DNA from 2 places in the Peptostreptococcus equinus genome. Region 2 is predicted to be linked to the other one. Evidence: riboswitches for the same ligand, from Rfam matches in the RefSeq annotation. Region 2 holds a riboswitch; the other holds the start of a gene.
What was found. A riboswitch is a leader RNA that binds a small molecule or an ion and turns the genes downstream of it on or off. The one in region 2 is predicted to bind thiamine pyrophosphate.
Positions count from the first base shown of each region.

Region 1: it holds a riboswitch for thiamine pyrophosphate, as region 2 does, so the genes downstream of both, thiD (bifunctional hydroxymethylpyrimidine kinase/phosphomethylpyrimidine kinase) here and cytX (putative hydroxymethylpyrimidine transporter CytX) in region 2, are expected to answer to the same signal.

Region 1 covers NZ_CP114052.1:558,936-562,365, forward strand. Annotated here, with positions in the region: gene aroF (3-deoxy-7-phosphoheptulonate synthase) at 1-721, shown strand, start outside; gene O0R46_RS02890 (hypothetical protein) at 789-1,199, opposite strand; TPP riboswitch at 1,346-1,450, shown strand; gene thiD (bifunctional hydroxymethylpyrimidine kinase/phosphomethylpyrimidine kinase) at 1,506-2,330, shown strand; gene thiM (hydroxyethylthiazole kinase) at 2,345-3,430, shown strand, end outside.
Region 2 covers NZ_CP114052.1:229,649-233,078, forward strand. Annotated here, with positions in the region: gene O0R46_RS01265 (CoA-disulfide reductase) at 1-659, opposite strand, end outside; gene O0R46_RS01270 (ArsR/SmtB family transcription factor) at 691-975, opposite strand; gene O0R46_RS01275 (TIGR01906 family membrane protein) at 1,154-1,789, opposite strand; TPP riboswitch at 1,956-2,052, shown strand; gene cytX (putative hydroxymethylpyrimidine transporter CytX) at 2,090-3,262, shown strand; gene thiW (energy coupling factor transporter S component ThiW) at 3,278-3,430, shown strand, end outside.

The DNA.
Region 1 (3,430 bases), 330 kb from region 2:
GATAATATCTGGACCTTGTTCGGTGGAAAATTATGATACAATGCTTGCCATAACTAAGGAACTAAAAAAAGCAGATGTCAATTTGATTAGAGCAGGAGCATTCAAGCCTAGAACTTCACCATATGATTTTCAAGGTATTGGAAGAGATGGAGTTGAAATGCTTCAAAAAATTTCAAAAGAGGAAGATATTCCAGTAGTGACAGAGATAATGGATGTTAGAGACCTTGATTTTATGTATGATAAAATAGATGTATTTCAAGTTGGAACAAGAAATATGTATAATTATCCTTTATTAAGGGAATTAGGTAAAATTGACAAGCCAATTTTACTGAAGAGAGGATTTAGTGCAACTATAAAAGAGTTATTGCTTAGTGCCGAATACATTATGAAAGAAGGCAATGAAAAAATAATACTTTGTGAGAGGGGTATTAGAACTTTTTCTGACATTTCAAGAAATACACTAGATATTAGTGTTATACCTATTTTAAAAGAATTGACTCATTTGCCTGTTATGGTTGATCCAAGTCATGCAGCTGGTCAGAGGTCTTTGATAAAATCTCTATCATGTGCAGCTATTGGTGCTGGTGCAGATGGTTTGGTAATAGAATCACATATTAATCCGAATCAGGCTTGGAGTGATTCAATACAGACAATTGATACAAAATATATGAAAAAAATTGTAGATTTAAGTAGAAGAATTAAAAGAGAAATTTTATTATAAAAAAGAGAGCTAAGCTCTCTTTTTTAATTGTTTAAAATAATTCTATAAAATAAATAATTACTAGATTTTAAGCTTTAAAAAGTAGATGACCTAAAATTGTAACTATTAGTAGAAGGCTTATAATTCTATGTAATATAAACCAAGCTCCAGATCGTTTCTTTTTTTGTTTTGATCCATAGATACCCAGTAAAACTTGAAGTCCCAATATACAACCAGCTATTATTCCTGTGATACTTATTCCATTAATAGTCCACATTATTGAAAAGTGTAATAAAAGACCACCAACAGCCATTAACCCCCAAATCTTATGATATTTTACAAAAATAGTTACCAAAATAGGAAAATATTTATCTACTATTTTATATTTTTTTATATATTGATAAAAATTCTTTTTTATATATTTTGTAATAAAATTCATTACAGTGGCTCCAAAACTACCTAGTGCCAAAAATCCAAAAAACTTAGCAATTGTTTCCATAATACCTCCTAAAAAACTTAATACCTATTAGAATATTATATACTATTATCAAATGATTACAATATAATAATTGAATTTATAAAATTATTTTTGTTGTAAAATATAAATCGATATGATAATATAATGAATATAGTATAAAAAACTTGATATTATGAAAAGGGTGCTGATAAATCGGCTGAGATAAGAATGTGATTCTTGACCTTCGACCTGATCTGGGTAATGCCAGCGTAGGAATTCAATAAACGCCGCATATATCCATGGATATATGTTTTTTTTATTGCAAAAATTGTATGTGGAGGGCAAATAATGAAAAGAGTACTGACAATAGCTGGTTCTGATTCTAGCGGAGGGGCTGGGATTCAAACTGATTTGAAAACATTTGCTGCACATGGTGTATATGGTATGAGTGCCATTACTGCTGTTACAGCTCAAAATACAATGGGTGTAAATTTAATAGAAAATATTTCGCCTGAAATGATTCTAGCCCAAATAGATGCTGTATTTACTGATATTGAAGTAGATGCTGTAAAAATTGGTATGTTATCAAATTCAAATATAGTAAGGTCTGTATATGAAGGTTTAAAAAAATATAAAGCAAAAAATATTGTATTAGATCCAGTAATGATTTCTACATCTGGATTTGATTTAATTGATGATTTTGCAAAAAATGAGTTGATAAATAAATTATTTTCTTTGGCGGAAATTATTACTCCTAATATAATGGAAGCACAATGTATATATAGATTATTGTTCGATAAAGAGATAGAAATATCAACTAAAGAAGATATGGCAAAGGCTGGTAAAGAAATACAAAAAACTACAGGAAAGTATGTATTGATAAAAGGTGGGCACTTAGATGAAAATCCTTGTGATGTATTAATAGATAAAGAATCAAGAGAATATTTTTTCACAAATGTAAGAATTGACACTAAGAATACTCATGGCACAGGATGCACATTGTCATCATCTATTGCATCAAATTTAGGTCTTGGATTTGATATGATTAGATCTGTAAAAAAATCAAAGGAGTTTATTACTATGGCTATAGAATATTCTCTTGATATAGGTCATGGATGTGGTCCAACTAATCCAATGGGAAAAATTTATGAAGATTTAAAATTTGAACTATAAATAGAGGTATGAATATGAATATAGAAATAATAAAAAAAGAGATATACCAGTCTTTAGATAAAGTTAGACAAGTAAAACCATTAATAGAGCAAGTAACAAATTATGTTACAATAAATGACTGCGCAAATGTAACTTTAGCAATAGGAGCATCACCAGTAATGGGAGATGCATATGATGAAGTGGATCAAATGACAAGGGTAGCAAATGCGCTAGTCCTAAATTTTGGAATAATTAATTCAGATTCATTAAAAACAATGATAAAAGCTGGAATTACAGCGAATGAGAATAATATACCTATTGTTTTTGATCCTGTAGGTGTTGGAGCTACTCCTTTTAGAAATGAATCCGTAAAAGAATTTTTAAGTAAGGTACATGTAAATATCATAAAAGGAAATGCATCAGAAATAATGTCACTAGCAGGTATAAAAGTAAATACCAAGGGAGTAGATTCTAGTGTAGATAGTATAGAAGCAATAGATGCAGCACTATTAGTTTCAAGAAAATATAGGTGTGTGTGTGCAGTGACTGGAAAAATTGATATTATTACTGACGGAATAAATATCGTGAAAATTGAAAATGAATCAGACTCCTTAGCTTATATTACGGGTACTGGTTGTATGATTACATCACTTATAGGAAGTTTTATAGGGGCAAATAAGAATCCATTTATAAGTGCTATATCTGGGGTCTTAGCAATGAGCCTATCTGGAGAATTGGCAAAATCAGAAACTAGAGGAATTGCTTCATATAAAGAAAAAGTAATGAATAACATATTTAATTTAAATACAGTAATGATAAAAGAAAATGCAAAAATAACTTTTGAAAAAGTAAAATATCAGTACGATATGTATTTAGTTACAGATGAAAAAGCATGTTTAGGAAAAGATTTTTATAAAACTATAGAAGAAAGTATAAAGGGTGGAGCAAAAATCGTTCAACTTAGAGAAAAGAATCTTTCCACTAGAGATTTCCTAATTAGAGCTAAAAAACTAAAAGAAATTTGTGATAAATATGATATACCATTATTAATAAATGATAGGTTGGATATAGCATTGGCTGTGGATGCTGCAGGGGTTCATGTTGGGCAATCAGATATGCCT
Region 2 (3,430 bases):
TTGAATGAATCCACACCATCACCTAATATTAAATCAACACCATTATCTTCCATATGTCCATGAAGTATTTGTGCCATTTCAAAATCAAATGGTGCCATAACCTGATCGAGCATTTCTATAAGGTGAACTTTTACGCCTCTTTCGACTAGATTTTCTGCCATTTCAACACCGATAAATCCACCACCGATTACTACAGCTTCATTTGGTTTTCTTTCGTCTACATAGGCTTTTATCGCATCGGTATCTGGTATATTTCTCAAAGTAAATACATTCTCTGCTTGGTCTAATCCTGGAATTGGGGGCTTGATTGGATTTGCTCCAGGTGATAAGATTAATTCGTCATATGATTCTGTGTATTCTTCGCCTGTTTGTACTTTTTTTACAGTTACAGTCTTATTTTCTGGATCTATAGATATAACTTCGCTAAAATTTCTTATGTCAATATTAAATCTTTGACTCATACCAGGAACAGTTTGCACTAATAGAGCATCTCTATTTTGTATAACTTCTCCTATATAATATGGCAGACCGCAATTTGCGAAAGAAATATATTCACCTCTTTCAAACATTATAATTTCTGATGTTTCATCTAATCTTCTTAATCTTGCTGCAGCAGTAGCACCACCAGCTACACCGCCCACTATTAATATTTTCTTCATTTACTGACCACCTTTCTTTTTAGTAAAATATTTATACGTCTAAATTTTTTATTATTCCTTCAACAAATTTATTATTTACTGAGTAAATTATTTCGGTACCTTCTCTCTTACTAGATAATATACCAGCAGATTTTAATTTACCCAAATGCTGTGATACAGTAGATTGTGCCATATCTAAGCATGAATGCATATCTGATACATTGTGAGGACCATTCTCTATTAATCCTTTTACAATACACAATCTAACAGGATGTGCAAGAGCTTTCAAAATATCTGCATATTTAATTAATTCTTCCTTAGTTGTTTTAATTTCCATTTTATCATCCTTTATTCAAATTTTAATAATTTATTTTTTATATCACAATGATATAGAAAACGATTTTTAGTTATATAGTAATAAATACTTATATTGAATATATACAATATAATAACAATATACAAATAACTTTATATTTATATATTACGATATTTGGATATATAAGTCAAGAAAAAATCTATTTATTTTTCTTTTTGTAAATAAAGAAAAATATTGAACTTAAAATTAACAATATAACTAAGAGTGAAAGTGCTGTATGAAAGAAAAAAGTTTCAGGCAACAAATCTATGATTGGATCTTTATTAGAATCAAATTGCCAATAATCATTCCTGAAAAAAATTTTGTGAAATATTACAAAACTATCCTCAAAATTTATTATAAAAGGAATAGATAAAAGCAAGGGTAAAATTAATATTTGTATAGATATGTTTAAAAAGTATTTCCAATCTTTGTTTTTTATTATATATATAAAACCTAATATAGATGTCATAGAAAAGATAAATAATAATTTTATAAGTATTTGAACTATATTTCTAACATCAATAAAGTGTATAATAGCTTCCTTAGAAGATGGTAGATTTGGTAATTTAAAGGGCTTGTTTTTAAATGATAGGTTGTAGTATATAAGATAATTATAATTTTCCTTTATGGTTTGACGACTATAACCCGTATTTTCAGGTATCTTTAGATTATCAATATCAAAATAATACAAGGATTTAAATGAGAATATAAAAATTACACTTGCTAGAATAAACCATATAAAAATTGTATGCCTAGAAGTTTTCATTATTTTATTTAAATATATTTTCTTCATTTTTTTCTCCTTTATAAAATTATATTTGTAAATTTATTTAGTATTAACCTATAATATAATATTACAGTATGAATTTTTTATTGACAATGAAATTTTTATATTTAACATAACATGAACAAATTATAGTGTTTTATAATATTATATGCTATACTTTATTTAAGTTAATAATTTAAAAGGGGAGCTTTTGCTGAGAGTAAGTTTGACTTAGACCCTAGAACCTGATTTGGATAATGCCAACGTAGGAAACTTTTTTACTGTATGCCTATTGGTATGCAGATTTTTTATTTTAGGAGGTACTATATGAAGGAAAATAGAGTGTCAGTATTTAATAATGGACTCATATGGTTTGGAGCGGGTGTTTCTATTGCAGAAATAATAACTGGAACATATTTCGCATCTCTTGGATTTTCAAGAGCTATGCTAGCTATAGTAATTGGTCATATAATAGGTGGTTTTTTAATGTTTTTGGCTGGTTATATGGGAGCAAAGACAAAACTAACATCTATGGAAACTGTAAAAATTGGTTTTGGTAATAAAGGTGGATTAATTTTTGCTCTTTTAAATGTAGTACAGCTAGTAGGTTGGACCGCAATAATGATTTATGATGGAGCCCTTGCCGCAAATGGAATATTTTCTGTAGGTACATGGCTATGGGCTATAATAATAGGAGGATTGATAATTTTATGGATAGTGATTGGAATTGAAAATCTCGGTAAAATCAATTTAGTAGCTATGATTGGCCTATTTGCTCTTACATTAGTTCTTTCTGTACTCGTATTCAAGGGACATAATCTGAATGCAGGGCCAAGTAAAGATGCTATGTCTTTTGGTGCAGCTCTTGAACTGGCGGTAGCTATGCCTCTATCATGGCTTCCAGTAATAAGCGATTATACAAGAAGAGCAGAAAAGCCCTTAAAGGCAACTACAACAAGTGTTATAGCCTATAATATAGTCAGTATTTGGATGTATGCCATAGGATTAGGTCTTGCAATATTCACTAAAGAAACAGATATAGCAATAATAATGTTGAAGGCTGGTTTTGGAATATTGGGACTAGCATTAATAGTATTCTCTACTGTTACTACAGCATTTTTAGATGCAATTTCTGCTGGATTTTCATTTGCGTCAATATCTTCAAAAATATCAGCAAAGATGATAGGAATTTTAACAGGAATAATAGGAATTATCTGTGCTGTATTGTTCCCAATGGATGATATAACTAATTTTCTATATTTTATAGGTTCTGTATTTGCACCCATGATAGCTATTTTGATAGTTGAATTTTATATATTAAAAAATCAAGAAATCAAAAATAGTTTCAATATAAGAAATATAGTTATATGGATAGTTGGATTTGTAATATACAGATATATGCTTGATAAAAATCTAAATATAGGAAGTTCATTGCCAGATATTTTAATCACGATGATACTTGCTTATTTAGTAGGTAAATTTGTTCCTTCAAAAAATTAATATAAGGAGTATTTTATGAATAAATTAATTGAAATTGAGAATGAAAAAAACAATAATAAAGTCAATAATTATACCAATCATAAAAAGATGATTATTGGAGGCTTATTAATAGGTATATCAGTTATCGGAAGCTTCATATCCTTTCCTATAATGGGGAGTAAATGTGCA